Regions from separate parts of the Mycobacterium decipiens genome, predicted to be linked through region 2. Evidence: riboswitches for the same ligand, from Rfam matches in the RefSeq annotation. Region 2 holds a riboswitch; the other holds the start of a gene.
What was found. Region 2 has a riboswitch for magnesium ahead of AADZ55_RS10300 (Rv1535 family protein). Riboswitches for the same ligand answer to the same signal wherever they lie in the genome.
Positions count from the first base shown of each region.

Region 1: linked by a shared signal. The riboswitch ahead of AADZ55_RS11655 (PPE family protein) and the one ahead of AADZ55_RS10300 (Rv1535 family protein) in region 2 are both predicted to bind magnesium.

Region 1 covers NZ_OY970459.1:2,625,786-2,635,202, forward strand. The annotation lists gene AADZ55_RS11650 (PPE family protein) at 96-1,349, shown strand; M-box (ykoK) riboswitch at 1,416-1,590, shown strand; gene AADZ55_RS11655 (PPE family protein) at 1,960-3,111, shown strand; gene AADZ55_RS11660 (PPE family protein) at 3,746-5,014, shown strand; gene AADZ55_RS11665 (PPE family protein) at 5,044-6,438, shown strand; gene AADZ55_RS11670 (DUF732 domain-containing protein) at 6,599-6,919, shown strand; gene AADZ55_RS11675 (MgtC/SapB family protein) at 7,075-7,782, shown strand; gene AADZ55_RS11680 (NAD(P)/FAD-dependent oxidoreductase) at 7,795-8,997, opposite strand; partial or broken gene AADZ55_RS11690 (alpha/beta hydrolase fold domain-containing protein) at 8,994-9,417, opposite strand, start outside.
Region 2 covers NZ_OY970459.1:2,275,690-2,285,106, reverse strand. The annotation lists gene ileS (isoleucine--tRNA ligase) at 1-2,684, opposite strand, end outside; gene AADZ55_RS10300 (Rv1535 family protein) at 3,062-3,298, opposite strand; M-box (ykoK) riboswitch at 3,593-3,762, opposite strand; gene AADZ55_RS10295 (TetR/AcrR family transcriptional regulator) at 3,860-4,552, opposite strand; gene AADZ55_RS10290 (NAD(P)H-dependent flavin oxidoreductase) at 4,559-5,686, opposite strand; gene AADZ55_RS10285 (PaaI family thioesterase) at 5,746-6,180, shown strand; gene AADZ55_RS10280 (carboxymuconolactone decarboxylase family protein) at 6,189-6,755, opposite strand; gene AADZ55_RS10275 (zinc-dependent alcohol dehydrogenase) at 6,752-7,855, opposite strand; gene AADZ55_RS10270 (APC family permease) at 8,210-9,417, shown strand, end outside.

The sequences.
Region 1 (9,417 bases), 350 kb from region 2:
CGGCCAACCGCAGGAGGTTGACCATGCCTTGGCCGCCCGCAACGCAGCTGCCGACGCGACCATCGAAGCACCAGCCGGTTAAGGGGGTGTTGGCAATGGATTTCGGCGCACTACCACCGGAAGTCAACTCGCTGCGCATCTATACCGGACCGGGCTCGGCACCGATGCTGGCCGCCGCCTCCGCCTGGGATGGGTTGGCCGCGGAGCTGCGTTCGACCGCAGCTTTGTACGAGACGGTGATCTCGGGGTTGATCAGCGAAGGCTGGCTGGGGCCCGCATCGGCGTCGATGGCGGGTGCCGTCAGCCCGTACATGGCCTGGATGAGCATCACCGGGTTGCAGGCTGCGCAGACCGCGGTACAGGCAGCGACGGCGGCGGGTGCCTTTGACGCCGCATTCGCCATGACGGTGCCCCCGGCTGTGGTTGCGGTCAACCGGGCTCGGTTGTTGGCGCTGGTCGCAACCAACTTCCTTGGTCTGAACACGCCAGCAATCGCGGCTACCGAGGCCGAATACGGCGAAATGTGGGCCCAGGATGCAGCGGCGATGTACAGCTATGCCGCCACTTCTGCGGCGGCCGCGACGCTGACGTCGTTCACCGAGCCGGCGCAGACGACCAATTCAGCCGGGCAAGCCGGCCAAGCAGCAGCGGTCGCCCAGGCCGCCGGCAGCGCGGCGGGCACCCTCACCCAATCGGCGCTGCCACAGCTGATGTCCTCGGTGCCAACCGCGTTGGAAGGACTCGCGTCACCCGTAGCGGTTGCGTCGCCGCTGGACGCGGTTCCCGGCCTGAACTCCGCGCTTTCGGGGCCCGGGGGCCTGCTCTCCGACATCCTGAATTTCCTGACTGGGGCCGATGGGAACCCGTATGGGAACTTCTTGAACTCCTCTTTGGTGAACGGCTTTACCTCGGCCGGGTATGTCAGCCCCGACCTCATCACTCCGGCCGTCACGGGTGCGTTGGCCGACATCAACGCGGTGTCCGCCGGCGGGTTGCCAGGTATCACGGCACCGGAAGGCGGCCACCTCAACCTGCCTGCGTTGGCGTCGGGGGTGACGCCCGCGCCGGCGAGTGGAGGCGGGGTAACAGCCGGCACCAACGTGGCGACATTGGTTGGGCGACTGTCTGTTCCGCAAGCGTGGACGGCGGCCACCCAGGTGGCCAACCATGCCGGTACTGCGCTCCCGGGCGCCGGGTGGACCAGCACTGCGAATATGCCGGAAGCCGCAGCGGGCATGCCCGGCGTTCCGGGCGTGCCCGCCACCGGCGTGTTCGGGCACAGCTTCGGCAGCGGTCCTCGATACGGATTCCGGCCGACGATCATGGCCCGCCCACCGGCCGCGGGATAGCGGGATGGCCGCATTCGTCGTCGAGTTCGATTGACTCACCTCGCTTCAAATGTCACTATTGCCTGGCATGCACCTCGCTAGGTGAGGCGTCTGCACGGATACAGGCCACTGACCTCGAACGTCGAAAGACGCCCAGGGTCAGGACAGCTCTTCCCGGCTTAAGGGTTGAGCCCAAGTGGCTTCCGGCTTGATCGGCCGGATACGCCGTGTAGTGCCAAAGCTCTGACGAGAGGGGTGCCGCGCCCGGCGATTTCGTCGGGCCCCCACCTCTTCGTGCTGTGTTAAGCGGCATCCCCGTGTGCCCTGGCCGAGAGGAGGTGAGAGCGAAATGAGTCCCGGTGATAGTCCCTGCCCGAGATCGATGATCATTTCGTTCCGATCCGACCCCGGCACCGTTGCCGCGATCTGAACCGGCTCAATCCGGATCGTCGATCTGCGCGCCCCCGCTTCGCGCTGTGGTGTGAGTGCAATGCGCGGGAAATAGCAGACATTTCAACACAATTCAGCGTCTGCGCTGCCATCAATCCGCCAGTGGACACCAGCGCCGCTTCTTATGCGGCCACGGAAGCCGCCAGCGTCATTGCCGTGAGCTAACGAGGAGACCAAATCGATGACCACAGCACTGGACTTCGCCACGTTGCCGCCCGAAATCAATTCCGGGCGTATGTATTTCGGCCCTGGCTCCGCCTCGATACTGGCCGCCGCATCAGCCTGGAACGAATTGGCCGCAGAACTGCACGCCACCGCATTGTCTTACGGCTCGGTGCTTTCCGCGCTGACCGGTGAAGAGTGGTACGGCCCGGCGTCGGCAGCGATGGCAGCCGCAGCCGCACCCTATGTGGTATGGATGGGCGCCACCGCAATCCAGGCCGAGCAGACCGGCGCACAAGCCGAGGCCGCCGCGGCATCCTACGAAGCCGCGTTGGCCGCAACGGTGCCCCCACCGGTGATCGAGGCCAACCGTGCCCAGCTGGCGGTGCTGACCGCCAGCAACGTCCTGGGGCAGAACGCCACTGCGATCGCGGCAACCGAGGCCGAGTACGCCGAAATGTGGGCCCAAGACGCCGACGCGATGTACGGCTATGCCGCCTCCTCAGCGGCCGCTACCCAGCTAACCGCGTTCGCCGAGCCGGCGCAGACCACCAACCCGACCGGGCTGGCGGCGCAGTCGGCGGCGGTCGCCCAAGCCACCGGCCAGGCAGCCGGCAACCAGCCGTCGACCTTATCTCAGCTATTGACGGCGATCCCCAATGTGCTGCAAGGACTCTCGTCGTCCGGGTCATTCATTCCTTCCTGGCTTCAACAGCTATGGGCGAACTGGGGGCCCAACGCGAACGTCTGGAACACCCTTGCCTCGACCGGGCTCTTCCTGCCGAGCACCTTGGTCGATCCCTTCGTTGGCATACTGGGCGCTGTCGTGGCTGCGCATGCGGCTGGCGACGTGCTGGATGCGGGGGCTTCCGGGACAGCTAGCGAGATGGCGGCCCCGCTCGGTTCCACAGGCGGGGTTTCCGCCGGGGCGGCCAATGCATCCATCGTCGGCAAGCTGTCGGTGCCGCCGAGCTGGACCGAGACCGCACCACCGGCGAGCCCCTTGGGCTCGGCGCTGGGGGGCACACCGATGGTCGCGCCTCCGCCTGCAGGGGCGGCCGGTATGCCTGGAATGCCCATTGGCGCCATGGCCGGCCAAGGTTTCGGGCGCGCCATGCCGCAGTATGGCTTCCGGCCCAGATTCGTCGCACGACCGCCCGCCGCTGGGTGAAAGACCGCAAATCGGGCGCGAGCCCGCGCATTCCAATAGCCAAACCCGACTATGGCGTCCGCTCCCAGCGTGTCCGCACCGCCCTTCGCAACTCGACCACTTCAGAAAATTCATCCAGCGCGCCCGCAAATCGCAGGCTGGTGATTGAAAATGGCAATTTGGGAGGTTCTTTGAAATAGCGAATTCCGCAATAATGGTGCCGATGAAGGTCGTAGCGTCCGGAATCGACGCATGGGGATTGTCATTAATCGGTCTTGCAGTCTTTGCTCGTGGACAACGATTCCTTTGGTGAACAGGTATTTCCGGCCGCCATGCGGTGGCTACAAGCGGTCTCACATGCGCTCAGCGAGTGGTGACACCGACTGTTTACGTTGCGATTACCTGGGCGGAACGCGACGCAAATAAATGCTGCGCAGCATGATCGCCATAGCGGGCGAATGGCCCCGAATCACGACGAACCGTGGCAAATTCTCGGCGCCGGAAGTGCTGGTCTACAGGCGTCAAATAGACAAAATTGAGGGGGGTGGACATTGGGATACCTGGTGAAGTTCATAAGAGCTTGGCCAGTTTCGTGGGCAGAACTACGCGGACGTGATTACCATGGCGCCCATCCAGGGGACCGGAGGTAACAGATATGGACTTCGGGGCGCTACCGCCGGAGATTAACTCGGGGCGAATGTACGTGGGCCCGGGATCCGGGCCGCTGCTGGCCGCCGCAGCGGCCTGGGACGCGCTTTCCGCCGAATTGCATGCCACGGCGACCTCCTATGGCGCCACGATTGAGGACCTCACCGTTGGGCGGTGGACGGGTCCCTCTTCGATCACGATGGCGGCCGCGGCCGCACCATATGTGGCGTGGATTAGGGCCGCCGGTGGCCAGGCTGAGCAGGCTGCCACCCAGGCCAAGATAGCCGCGGGCGCTTATGAGACGGCATTCGCGGCAACCGTGCCCCCGCCGGTGATCGAGGCCAACCGCGCATTGTTGATGTCGTTGATCGCCACGAACATCTTCGGGCAGAACACGCCGGCGATCGCGGCCGCCGAGGCCCATTACGCAGAGATGTGGGCTCAAGACGCGGCCGCGATGTATGGCTATGCCGGTTCGTCGGCCACCGCGTCGCAGTTGACGCCGTTCATCGAGCCGCCGCAAACGACGAACCCGGCGGCGGTGGCCACGCAATCGGCCGCAGTAGCCGAGGCCACCGGCGCCGCGGCCAGCTCGGACATCACAACGCAGCTGTCCCAACTGATCACCTCGTTGCCAACTGCGCTGCAAAGCCTGGCAACGACCACCGCGGTGCCGTCGTCGTTGCCGGCAGCCGCGTTGCCACCGGAGCTTGCGTCCGATTTGGCCAACTGGAACACCATCATGGCGACCCTCACCGGGCCGTACTCCCTGCAGGGGTTGACCGCCATACCCGGTGGCCCGTTCCTGTCGTTCGGGCAGATATACGCCTACGCGCAAAATGCGCAGGGTCTTCAGGCCTTCTTCACGCCGGCGAAACCCATCACCGGCGCGTTGGCGCCGCTGGCTGAGTCGATGTTGCCGTATCTGAATCTGAGCTCCGCGACCGTAGGTGGGTCGGAAGTGTCGGGGACTATGGGCCGTGCGGCCCTGGTGGGAAGTTTGTCGGTGCCACAGGGTTGGACAACCGCGGCCCCGGCGATCAGAACGCTGGCTTCGGTGCTACCCACCAACTTGGCAGCAGCCCCGACCGCCGCATTCGCCGGCGAGACCGGAGTGTTTAGTGAGATGGCCCTGGCCAGCCTGGCGGGACGGGCACTTGGTGCTACCGCGTTCGGCTCCGGTGGTGGTGGGGCGGCCCGCTCGGCTGGCGGCGTAGTGGCCGGGGCTGACCCGGCGGCGGCCACCATCATCGTGATTCCGGCGCTCGAGGATTGAACGCACACCACCAGGTAAGGGGCAAAGACATGTTGTACGCAGCGTTACCGCCGGAGATCAATTCGGGCAGGATGTACACGGGTCCGGGGTCGGGGCCGATCCTGGCGGCCGCGGCGTCCTGGGATGCGCTCGCCGCCGAACTTCAGTCCACAGCGGCAGCCTATTCGTCGGTGGTCGCCAGCCTGACCAGCGGAGCGTGGCTAGGTCCGTCGTCACTGGCCATGGCGGCCGCGGTCGCACCCTACGTGACCTGGATGAGCGCGACCGCCGCACAAGCCAAGGAGGCAGCGATCCAGGCCGCTGCGGCGGCCGGCGCTTACGAGACAGCGTTCGCCGCGCACGTGCCACCGCCGGTGATTGCCGCCAACCGCAGCCAGCTGGCAACGCTGGTGGCGACCAACGTATTCGGGCAGAACACCGCGGCGATCGCGGCCACCGAAGCCCAATACGCAGAGATGTGGGCCCAGGATGTCGCCGCGATGTACGGCTACGCCGGCTCGTCGGCGGCCGCCACCCAAATTGCGCCGTTCACCGAACCGCCGCAGATCACCAATGCCGCCGGGCTGGCCAGCCAGGCGGCCGCAGCGGGGCAATCCGTCGGCAGCGCGCAGTCGCTGCTGCTCGCGAACAACCCGATATCGGTGCTGCTGCAACTGGGCGCGGACCTTTCCACCGCCTACACAACCGTCGTCTCCCAGCTCATCGACGCCCTGGCGGGGCCAAACGCGGCAACGACGTATGAGGGCCTATTCAATGCCATAAAGGCTCCAATTGGCTTCACGACGCAGTTCAATGACATCGGGTTGCTCATCAACTTCCCGATCTCGCAGTTCCTCAAATTCGCCGAACCGCCGGGGTTGCTCGGCGAACTCCCCAAAGACGCGCTGGGCGGCGGGCTCGCGGCGCCGGCCTGGGGCCGAGGGTGGCTGACCAGCGCGGTGTCCGGAGATGGGGTATCGGCGCATTTTGGACGCGGCACCTTGGTGGGGGCGTTTTCGGCTCCGCCGAGCTGGGCCGCGGCCACCCCGGCGATCAGGACGGTCGCCGCCGCGTTGTCGGCCGCCGGGCCAGAAGCCGTGCCAGCTGCCGCTCTCGGCGAGGGGAGCCTGCTCAGTTCGATGTCGGCGGCAGGCATGCTCGGAAGCGCCCTGGGCGCCGGGGCTCCCAGCGCTTTCACCCGTGCCGGCGCCCGCGGCCGTCTCACCGCGTTCAAAGACCTCAAAGACGGCACCTCGCCAGAGAAATTGAAGCGCCTGGTCGCACAAATATCGGAGAAGCCCGAGAGCGTGCAGCACCACACCGTCGATCAAGAGGGGCTGGACAGCCTGCTCGAGCAGCTGTCGAAAAAGCCGGGTATCCACGCGGTACACCTATCCAAAGGCGGCAAGTCAAAAGTCGTGCCTTCGGATACGCAGTTGGGCTAGTGGGCAACCAAATTCGGCGATCTCGGTGACGGCGATGGTTGAGAACCGTCAATACGATTGGCGCAGAACGTCTTTGGTCGACAGAAAACCCGCGCCGGAACGAAGCTTCCAACAATGTGATCGCTGCAAGATCTGTCTCGAAATGGAAGAATGGTGAACTATGAGAAGGCTACTGGCGGTGCTCGGCGTTTGCACCACGATCGGCCTCGCCGGACCAGCTTATGCCGATCCGGACGAGGGCGGCGGTGACGACGCGGCCTTCCTGGCCGCGCTGCAACGAGCCGGGATCACATATGCCAGCCCGGACCGAGCCATCGGGTCCGGCAGAGCGGTGTGCGTGTGCTTGGACAACGGCGAGTCCGGCTTGGAGCTAATCCATGACGTGACGATCCGGAATCCGGGATTCGATATGGACAAGGCAGCCCAGTTCGCCGTGATTTCGGCGAAGCACTACTGCCCACACCACCTAGCCCACGTCTGAGGGTAAGCCGTGTCGGGATGCGGGGCCGCCGGTAGGTGCCTACCCTGTTGTTGGTATTAACCGCGGCGCAGCCGGTTAGCCCCAGCTCCACCCCCTGTTAACCCACTTGTGGTTAGCTGCCGCCGCCATCTTGCGATCGGGAAGGAGTCGGCGTCATGCAAACGCTGACTATCGCCGATTTCGCGCTCCGGCTGGCCGTTGGAGTGGGTTGCGGGGCCCTTATCGGGCTCGAGCGCCAGTGGCGGGCGCGGATGGCCGGGTTGCGCACCAACGCCCTCGTGGCGACCGGTGCGACCTTGTTCGTGCTATATGCGGTCGCCACCGAGGACAGCAGTCCCACCCGAGTCGCGTCCTACGTGGTTTCCGGGATCGGGTTCCTGGGCGGCGGGGTAATCCTGCGTGAGGGGTTCAACGTCCGCGGACTCAACACGGCCGCCACCCTTTGGTGTTCGGCTGCGGTCGGTGTCCTGGCCGCGTCCGGGCATCTGGTGTTCACTGTCATCGCCACGGGAACCATCGTCACGATCCATCTGCTGGGGCGCCCACTCGGCCGGCTGATCGACCGGGACAACGCCGTCGAAGACGACGAAGGCCTACAGCCCTACCAGGTACAGGTGATATGTCGGCCAAAATCAGAAAAGTATGTGCGTGCTCATATCGTCCAACACACCAGCAGCCACGACATCACGCTGCGCGGAATCCACACGGGGCAGGCCGGCGACGACAGAATCGCGTTGACCGCCCACCTCCTCATGGATGGCCATACCCCGGCCAAGCTTGAGCGGTTGGTGGCGGAACTGTCGCTACAGCCGGGCGTTTACGCGGTGCACTGGTATGCCGGTGAGCAAGCGCAGGCAGAGTGACGACGGCCTTGTTCAGGGGCGGGCCTGCAGTTCCGGCGCTGCCGCAGCCAGCAAGTCGGCGCGAAGTCCGTTCAGCGGCGGGTAAATCCGCTGGGTATTGATTGTCTGTTTGGTGGCCTTGGCCTGCGTGCCTTGCGACACCACCGTCCGGTCCCAACCCTCGGTGTACACCGCGCCGGCCGGTCCGAGATCGAGAACCGTGACATACCAAGGGATCCGAAGGGGCAGCATCGGCTCGTCGAACAGGTCACTGATGACGTTGTAGCCGGCGTAGCGGCCCATTGGGCGCCCGTGCTGACACGACATCACCGACAGGTGCTCGTCATCCATCCGGGCCGCGGCCACATCGCCGGCGGCGAACATCGCGGGGACCCCGATCACCCTCAGGTAGTCATCGACCTGCAGCCGGCCCAGCCGATCGCGGGTTACCGGTAGCTGCTCGGTCAGCGGGCTGGCCCGCATGCCCGCGCACCAGACCACCGTGGCCGCATCCAGCCGTTCACCCGATGACAGCGATACCCCGCCCTGGCTGACGGCGGCGACACCCACGGCAGTTCTGGTCTCAACGCCGTTGGCCGACAACGCCTGTTCGATCACCGGCCGCGCGGATGGACCCATGTCGGAGCCGACAACCGGGCTGTGGTCGACCAGCACCACCCGGGGGCTAACACCATCACCGCGGGCGAACAGGGCCCGCAGCCTGCTCGGCAGCTCGCAGGCTGTCTCGATCCCGGTTAGCCCGGCACCGACGACCACGACGGTAGTGGCCGCGGGGGTTGGCGGCCCACCGGTCAGCGCTTGCAGGTGGTGTTGCAGCCTGATCGCGCCGTCATAGGTGTCGACGTCGAAACCGAACTCCCGCAGGCCCGGTATCGCGGGTTGCACCACCTGACTGCCAGACGCGAGGACCAGTCGGTCATAGCCATATGAGGCGCCGGCGGCGGTGGAGATGCTGCGGGCGTCGACGTCGATCGCGGTCACCTCGGCGGTGATGTGCGCAATGCCGGCGGGGTCGAGCACATCGGCGAGCGGAATGCGGCAGGCGCTCAGATCAGCCTCGTAGTTGCGAACCCGGATGTCGTGAAACGGTGTGTTGCTCAGCACCGTGACGTCGACGGTGCCCGCGGGGACGGCGAGCTCGTCAAGTCGTCGGGCGGCACCGAGCGCCGCCCACAGCCCCGCGAAACCGGAGCCGACCACAACCACCCGGCTCAACTGCCTAGCACCTGACGGATCTGGGCCAGTGCCGCCGCGGCGCGGCGACCGGGCAGAAACATCCACACGTGCAAACCTCCCTCAAGTTCGAACCATCCGATGTCATGCCCCTCGGCCGTCGCGCGGTGGTGAAACGCGCGGGCATCGGGATTAAGTACATCGTGTGTTCCTGTGAAGACCGTCAGCCGCGGCAGTCCCGCCAGCGGTCCCACGCTCGGGCTGACCAGGGGGGTATCCAGCGGATCGCCGCCGGCGTAGCGGATGCCCGCAGCACGCAGGTCATCCAGGTTAAGAATCGGGTCGATCTTGGCGACGGACGGTACCGGGGATCCGGCAGCGCAACGTGCATCCAGGGGGAGAGCAGCAGCGCGTCGGTCGGTTGCGGCAACCCGGCGTCGCGCACCGCATGGCATAGCGCGA
Region 2 (9,417 bases):
GCGAGCTCGAATCGCCCATAGGCGTCAATCGCATCGGTCAGTTCGACCTGCTTGACGTTGAGCTCGTCGCCGATCAGGTCGGTGAATGGCTTCAACCGTTGTGGGTTGTCCACTGCCACAGTGAGCTTCGGCAAGGGCAGCCGCACCCGCAGCTTTTTGGCCTTGCGCAGCGACGATGCGGCCGAGCAGACATCTCGTACCTGGTCCATCGCGGCGACCAGGTCGGCATCCGATGGCAGCAGGTCGGACTTTGGCCAGTCCGTCAGGTGCACCGAGCGCTCGCGCGTGAGACCGCGCCAGATCATCTCGGTGATCAGCGGAAGCAGCGGGGCGGCCAGCCGCGTAGTCACCTCCAGCACCGTGTGCAGGGTGTCTATCGCATCGGCGTCTTCCTCCCAGAACCGCGAACGCGAACGTCGCACATACCAATTCGTCAATGCCTCGGTGAACTGGCGCAACTGCTCGCAGGCACCAGGGATGTCGTAGATCTCCATGGACGCGCTGATGTCATCGCGTAGCACGGCCAGCTTGGCCAGGATGTAGCGATCCAGCACATGCGTCGAATCGACGCGCCAGGTACCGACTTTCGGAGCGTAGAGAGCCAGGAAGCTGTAGGCGTTCCAGAGTGGCAGCAGGACTTGCCGCACACCGTCGCGAATTCCCTGTTCGGTGACGATCAGGTTGCCGCCGCGCAGGATCGGCGAGGCCATCAGAAACCATCGCATGGCGTCGGAGCCGTCACGATCGAACACCTCTGTCACATCCGGATAGTTGCGCAGCGACTTGCTCATCTTCTGGCCATCGAAACCAAGGACAATCCCGTGCGCCACACAGGTTTTGAATGCCGGCCGGTCGAAGAGCGCAGTGGCCAGCACATGCAGTGTGTAAAACCAGCCACGGGTCTGTCCGATGTACTCGACGATGAAATCGCCGGGATAATGCGCGTCGACCTGCTTGTCGGGGCTCCCGCGATGGGCCCCGTCGAACCAATCCGCATTCTCGAACGGGTAGTGCACCTGCGCGTACGGCATGGAGCCCGAGTCGAACCACACGTCGAGCACATCCGGTATGCGCCGCATCGTGCTACGCCCGGTGGGATCGTCGGGGTTGGGCCGAGTGAGCTCATCGATGTAGGGCCGGTGCAAATTGGTCGGGCGAACGTCGAAGTCACGCTCCAGCTCGTCCAAGCTGCCGTACACGTCGATGCGCGGGTAGTCCGGGTCGTCAGACTTCCACACCGGAATCGGCGTGCCCCAGTAGCGGTTCCGGGAGATCGACCAATCCCGGGCGCCCTGCAGCCACTTCCCGAACTGACCGTTCTTGACGTGTTCGGGATACCAGGCGATCTGCTGGTTCAGTTCCACCATGCGGTCACGGAACTTGGTGACGGCGACGAACCACGACGACACGGCCCGGTAGATCAGCGGGTTGCGGCATCGCCAGCAGTGCGGGTAGGGGTGCTCGTAGGTTTCGTGGCGGATCAACACAGGGCCGTTCACCGCAGCTGGGCCGCTTGCGGTCTTCAGGTCCCGGACGATCTGCGTGTTGGCGTCAAAGACATGTTGCCCTTGGTAATCGGGAACGGTGACGTCGAAGCAGCCCTTGGAATCGACCGGAGTGACCGGCACGATTCCGACCGCCTCCGCGACCACCATGTCGTCCTCGCCGTAGGCCGGCGCCATATGCACAATGCCGGTGCCGTCCTCGGTCGTCACAAAGTCGCCGGCCAGCACCTGAAAAGCGTTGGGCGAGTCCATAAAATACGCAAATGGGGGCAAGTAGCGGGTGCCCAATAGTTCGGAGCCGGGGTAGCTGCCGAGCACCTCGGGCTCCTCACCAAGCTCGCGGGCGTAGGCGCTCAACCGTGCTTCGGCCAGCACGAAACGACGATCGCCCGCTCCGACCAGTACGTAAGTGACGTCCGGGCTTACGGCAACCGCGAGGTTCGACGGCAGGGTCCACGGAGTCGTCGTCCATACCAGCAGATAGGCGCCATCCAGCGGGTTGTCCGGTGTGCGGCCCACCACCTTGAATCCCACTGTGACCGCGGGATCTTGGCGACTTTGGTAGACGTCGTCATCCATTCGCAGTTCGTGATTGGACAGCGGAGTTTCATCACGCCAGCAGTAGGGCAGCACCCGGTAGCCCTCGTACACCAGGCCCTTGTCCCACAGCTGTTTGAATGCCCAGACCACCGACTCCATGTAGGACAGATCGAGCGTCTTGTAATCGTTGTCGAAGTCGACCCAGCGGGCCTGGCGGGTCACATACGCCTGCCATTCGTCGGTGTAGCGCAACACCGATGCCCGGCAGGCGTCGTTAAACGCCACGATGCCCATGACCTCGATCTGGGATTTGTCGGTGATGCCCAGCTGACGCTCGACTTCGAGTTCGGCGGGCAGCCCATGAGTGTCCCAGCCGAAGCGACGCTCGACTTGGTAACCGCACATGGTGCGGTATCGCGGCACGATGTCCTTGACGTAGCCGGTGAGCAGGTGCCCGTAGTGCGGCAAGCCGTTGGCAAACGGGGGCCCGTCGTAGAACACGTACTCGGGGGCACCGTCGCGCCGGGCGATGCTGGCCCGGAAGGTGTCGTCGTGGGCCCAATAGTCAAGGATCTCGAGCTCGAGTGCCGGAAAGTCGGGTGCCCCGCCGGCGAGTTTCGGATATGCGTTATTGGTCACTTTGCGCGTCGTCTCCCTATGCCCCAGCACCGTTCGGCACTGCGTGCCCGTGATCCAGGCCGGGGACGACGCCACGCTGGTGCGCGTGCGCCGCGGTACCACCCCGCTTGCCACGCTCACGCGTGGCCGCTCAACTCAGGCTGTGACGGGCCAACCCGTTCGGTTCTACTGGGCCAGACTGGCTGTTCTTCCGAAGGCTCCCCGGTGATGGCCGGATCGATGCCGTTGCCCTGATTCTACGGGGCTGCTACTGAAGCTCCGCAAATCCTCAACGCCGCGCCAACCGGCTCCGAGGGGCTACCTGGCCACAGGACGCGCCTGCAGTCGGGTAGCCCCTCGGGTCCGTGTATTGCTCATAAGCCATGGGACGAACCTACTTAGGCCTGGACTTCGAGCAGCCCGACGCGCCACAGCGCGGCGTACAGGTGCCGCAGCGGAATGCTCAGCAAACGGGCCGCCCCGTCGACCAGCGGGTCACCTCCAGCGCCGAAAGGCAGCGCGTCGCCCCGGCGAGCAACCTTCTTTGGCGCGGGGATCGGGGATACATCCCGCACTACTTGCAGCTTGGGGGCGGGGGCTACGGTTACGACTTCGTCGTACAGTGCAGCGGTCATTATCGCCTCCTAGACGGAATTGGAAAACGAGGACTGAAACCAAACCAGAACATATGAACTAAAACCGAATTAGTTCCGTCCCGTAGCGGTTCCGATCCAAGAAGGCTGACCTGGTATTGACGACTCAGCTGAGAGCGTCGGAGGAGAAACCGGATCGGGACGAAACAAAGCCCGGATATCGACCCGGACTGTCACCGGAACTCATGCGTCCCTCACCTCCTCACGGCCACGACACGCGCGCAACTCGCACGATCAAAACACAAGGAGTTCAGAAATACCGACGATTGTCGGAAATCCGCACCCCACTCGTCAGAGCTTTGGCACCACACGACGTGTCCGCTAATCCGGAAGCCACCTGGGCTCAACCCTTAAGCCGGGAGGAGCTGTCCTGACCCGGGGCGTCTTTCGACGTTCGGGGTCAGTGGCCTATGTTCGTGTAGCCGCCTCACCTAACGAGGTGCTTACCGGACCGATAATGCACGACCTACCCGTCGCGGTCAATTTGATCTGGGCGCGTGTCCGAATTCTTACGCTTTCACGATGGGGTTTGGCAGCCTTCCCTCAGCTTCGGGCGGCCCGACCACCGCTGGTCCCGGCCGACGGTGGACGCGGGCGTAGCCCGTCTAGCACCAGCGAAACGACAAAGTCGGCTACCTGGCCGGCGGTGACGCTGTCGTCGGTGTTGAGCCGTCGGTGTGCCAACTGCCCCACCAATGCCGCCAGCGTGTAGGCGACCATCCGGGACGGTACGTCCACCACCTCGCCACGCTCTTGAGCGGCAACGACGACGGCTTCGATTTCGTCGATGAACCGCTCGTAGATCCCGCCGAGCTGCCTTTCGAACCGGTCCCCCAGCGCGTAGGCATCGCGGAACAGCAGTTTGACAGTGGCATTGTCGGCTTCGAAGAACTCGAATGTGGCCAGCACTGAAGTCTGCAACAGCGCCCGAAGCGGTGCCTGTCCCCCGGTGCTGTCGGTTGACCCGCCAACGCAGGCCAATTCGGCCGCGACATGAGCCCGCAGGGCATCCTCTTCAACGGCCATCAACGCGTGGAACAAGTCGTCCTTCGAGTCGAAGTACCAGTAGATCAAGCCGTACGCGAGGCCGGCCTGTTTGGCGATGTCCGCGATCGTGGTGGCATGAAAACCCTTGCGGGCGAATACTTTTTTGGCCGCGGTCAAGATCTCCTCGCGCCGTTGCGACTTGTCCTCATCGCTAACCGCTCGGCGCCGCCGGGTGCCGGTGCTGCTCATCTCGGATCACCTATCCATGAGACCGTTCAACTGCCCGATGGTGTCGATGAACTCCTCGACCATGTCGAGGACCACCGAGCGTGCCGGCCGCACCCGGTCGAGCGACCCGACCACCTGCCCGACGAAGTAGGTCGCCAACTCACGAGCCCTGGCGCCGGGTTGGTCGGCGGCCTGGTTGATGCGCAATTGCGGGTCGCTGACCAGCGCGCTCTGTAGCGGCATGCCGAGCGGGTCGGGGCTTTCCGGCCGATCCCACTCGTCGGTCCAGGCCGTGCGCAACATGCGCGCCGGCTTGCCGGTCAGCGACCGGGACCGCACCGTGTCCGAGGATGTTGCGGCCAGGAACTTGTCCTTGACCACCGGGGGCGTTTCGGCCTCTTCGGTGGTCAACCAGACCGAGCCACACCAGACGCCCTCCGCTCCCAAGGCCAGCGCCGCGGCGACCTGGCGGCCGCGGGCGATCCCGCCCGCAGCCAGCACGGGTGTCGGAGAGACCGCATCGACGACCTCTGGAACCAGGACCATGGTCGCCACCTCGCCGGTGTGGCCGCCGGCCTCGGTGCCCTGCGCGACGATCAGGTCTACACCGGCCGCCGCGTGTCGCCGCGCGTGTTGCGTCGTGCCGGCTAGGGCGGCAACCAGCACGTCGTGGCCGTGGGCGCGCTCGACGAGGTCCGGTGGCGGCGGCCCGAGCGCGCTGGCGATCAGCCGGATGTCGTGGGCAAAGGCCACATCGAGCAGCGGCTCGTAACCCTTGGGCGAGATGTTGAGCCCGCCGGCCAACGGCGAACGCTCCTGGTTCCCGACCGCAGTGATGCCGTAGCGGGCCAGCAGGTCGTCGACAAAGGTCCGGTGCTGATCGGGTAATAGCTCCCGGGCCTGCCGTGGGTCGATCCCGCCTCGCTCAGCGCCGACGTATTTGGGCGGCAGGAGCAAGTCGACTCCGAACGGCCGGCCACCCGTGTGCTCCGCGATCCAGGTCAGCTCGCTCTCCAGCCGTTTGGGGGTATGCGCGACCGCACCGAGGATCCCGAACCCGCCCGCGTTGGACACCGCGGCCACGACATCGCGGCAGTGACTGAACGCGCATATCGGAAACTCCACACCGAGCAACTCGGCGACTCTGGTCCGCACTTCTACGACGCTATGAGTTATTGATTGATATGTCAATCTAATAAGGTAGTCTAGCTGCCATGTCCGACCCGTTGACCGCGCAAGAACAGCACAAGCGTCGCCAAGCGGTGCGTGACCTGATGCCGAAGACGCCGTTTATCGGTGGGCTGGGGATCGTTTTCGAACGTTACGAACCTGACGACGTCCTCATCCGACTGCCGTTCCGTGCCGACCTCACCAATGACGGCACCTATTTTCACGGTGGGGTGATCGCGTCGGTGATGGACACCGCCGGCGCGGCCGCTGCCTGGTCAAACCACGACTTCGACAGGGGCACCCGCGCCTCCACAGTCGCGATGAGCATCCAATACACCGGCGCCGCCAAGCGGTGTGACTTGTTCTGTCACGCCCGCACCGCCCGGCGCCGCAAGGAACTCACCTTCACCGAGATCACCGCGACCGATCCCGCCGGGAACATCGTCGCCCATGCCGTGCAGACCTACCGGATCGTCTGAGCCGTTCCTCACTCGGGGTGCTGGCCGTCGGGAGGCCAGCTGGACACGCCGTCTTCCAACGGAACCTTGAGGCTGTGCAGGATCGAGGCGACCATTCGCCACGCGCCTATTGCAGTGACTAGTTCGACAAGAATCGCTCTGTCGCAATGCAATTCGCGCTCACAGGCAGCCCAGCTCTGTGCACTCACCACGCCGTCGCGCACCACGTCATCGGTAGCCGCCAGCACCGCTCGCTCAGTGGGGCCGAACCCGTTGTACCCCTGCCAATCCCGCACACCGAGCAGATCGTCAGCCGAGACGCCAAGACCCGAAGCAACGCGCCAGTGTTGGGTCCATTCGTAGTCGCACGCGGTGAGCCAGCCAATCCGCATGATCACCAGTTCGCGCAGCCGCGGGTCCAGGGCACCGTGCCACAACATGGTGGCGAGCATGTCGTTAAAGGTCCGCGCCAGTCGCGGATGATTCAGCAACACTTGGAAGATGCTGAGCTCGGCCATGTAGTCAGGTACGCCGGCTTCGTCCGCAGCGGCTTTGGCCTCGTCGACCGGCAACAGGGGCACGCGGGATGTTGTCATGGTGTGAGCACTCCGTGGATAGGTGGGACACCTTCGCGTTCACCGGCCATGGTAGCCAGCAGATCCTCGGCGTCTTCAAGCCGCACGCAGCGGCGAGGCAGACTCACGAAGGGATATCGACGGGACATCAACAGATCGAGCGCGATCTGATAGGCGGTGGTGTCTACGCCGAGGGCGCCGAGCACGCGCAGCTCCTTGAGCACAACGTTGTCGGGCGAAAATCCCGGTGCCCCGCTGCCCAAGCCCCGGGTGCCCGCAACCACGACGGTCCCGGCGGGCCGGGCCAGCGCGATCGCCTGCGCGAATGCTGCCGGCGCCTTGGCGGTCACGTCGACGACGACGTCTGCCAGGCCACCGGTCTGTTTGGTCAGGGCGGCGACCGGGTCGTCGATCGCGACGTCGACGGCGAGGTCGGCTCCAAACTGTGCGGCGAGCGCCAACCGCTCGGCGTCGCGGGGGCCGAACCCAGTCACCATCACGAACCCGGCACCGGCCTCTTTTGCCGCCGCGGCAGCGCACAGCCCCCGAATACCCGGGCCCAGCACCGCAACGACGTCGCCCGGTTTGGTTTCGGGGACCGTTACTCCCCAACGTATTCCGGCGCCCAGGGGGTTGAACAGGGTGGCCACTTCCGGGCTGAGATCACCGGCCACGGGCAACACCATCGAATCCGGTGCCAGGTACTGATATTCGGCGTAGCCGCCCCATAGGCCGGGCTCGCGGTCGACCGGGATGAAACCGTACATGTCAGCGAGGCCATGCCGTAGGCAGCGCCGGTACTCGCCGCCAAGACAGTTTGCACACCCGCGACACGACTGGAATACCTCGACGGCGACCCGGTCGCCGACTGATACGCCCCACCGCTGCGCCGCGGTCGGTCCGATGGCCGCAATGGTCCCGACCGTCTCGTGGCCGGGTACGAAGGCGAACCCACCGGCAAGCTCGCCCGTGTACTGCTCATGATCGGTGCCGCACAGCCCGCAGGCCTCTACCCGCACCAGTGCGTCGTCCTCGCCGATGGGCGGAATACGGTACTGGCGAACGACCAGGCTGCGCGGGGCCTCCAATACCAGTGCCCGCGCCACCGCGCCGTCTGACATACCAGCACACTAGACCAGTTTGGTCGGATTTGATTTGGGTACGCAGGCCATTTCGGCGTCCGCGATTGACGTGGGCGACTTGCGGTTCGACGCGTTGGACCACGTCGCCGCCGAAACCCTGCGCAGGGCCACTACGGCACCCGCAGTAGTCTTGTGCCTCGTGGATCAGATGCTGGCCGTAAGAATTGATCGCGGCAGCGGCGCCGCTATTGGCTCTTGCCGCGTCGGTTCCCCGCCTGGCCTGGCTGAGCTGCCGAACTGCTTGTGAGACTCAACGCTGATCCTGTTGGCTCGCCCATTCAGAGCGAGTCGCAGGGTCTTCGTCGCGGCCTGGGAGTCGGGTCGGTGGTGTTGATGGTGTTGGCTGGGGCTGCGCCTTTGGCCGCGGTCGGCGCGGTGGTGCCAATGGTGGTTAGGGTCAGCCAAAACGCCGCCGCCTTCGTGTTTTTCGTCGCGGCGACGATCATCCTGGTCTTGTTCGCGGTTGGCTTTACCAAGATGACGCGGTTTGTCGACGACGCCGGAGCCTTCTACTCGTATATTCAGGCCGGTTTGGGTCGCATCCCCGGCGTAGGGGCAGCCATGCTGGCGCTCAGCAGCTATTTTCTGCTCCTGGTCTCCATCACGTGCTATCTCGGTGCCGTCACAGCCAACACCGTCACAGATCTGGGCGGCCCCGGTACACCATGGTGGGTTTGGACAGCCCTGTGGCTGGCTGTCACGGGGATGCTCGGCTACCGCGACATCGAACTAAGTTCAAAAGTTCTGGCGTTCATGCTTGTTGCTGAGTGTCTGGTCGTCATCGTCGTTGACGTGGCGCTGATCGCTGCCGGCGGCTACCGGGGCATGAGCGCGAGTGTTGCCGCGGTCGATCCTGTCGCGCTGTCCCGGGGTGTGCCGTCGTTGGGGTTGATGTTCGCCTTTTTGTGCTTTATTGGCTTCGAGACCACCGCGGTCTTCCGCAACGAGGCCATCACACCGCAGCGCACCATTCCACGGGCTACCTACCTGGCGGTCACGGGAGTCGGACTGTTCTATGCCATCTCGGCATGGGCTCTTACCGTCGGTGTGGGAGCAGACAAGCTGGTCGACGCGGCCACCGACGACCCCGCCAATCTCGTTGTGGGCCTGGCCAAGACCCATGTCGGCCCGGTGATGCAGGAAGTGATGCAACTGTTGCTGTTGACCAGCCTGCTGGCCTGCATGCTGTGCTTCCACAACGTGGCAACCCGCTATGTGTTCACCATGGGAACCCGTGCCTTGCTTCCGAAAGCCGTGGGCGTGATCCACGCCAAACACGGCTCCCCATCGCGCGCCTCCCTGGCCACCACGATCGTCACGACAGCCACTGTGCCGGTGGTCGCGGCAGCGCACATGGACCCGGTCAGCCAGGTATATCCATGGTTTTCTGGAGCCGCCACCCTGGGGGTAATCGTGTTGATGGCGTTGACTTCACTGGCGGTGGCGGTCTTCTTTTGGACACACCGGCAAGTTCGGGAGCCCTTGGCGCCAACCCGAATTGTGCCGGTGATCGCGCTGGTCTGCTTGGCGGGGCTGGCCTG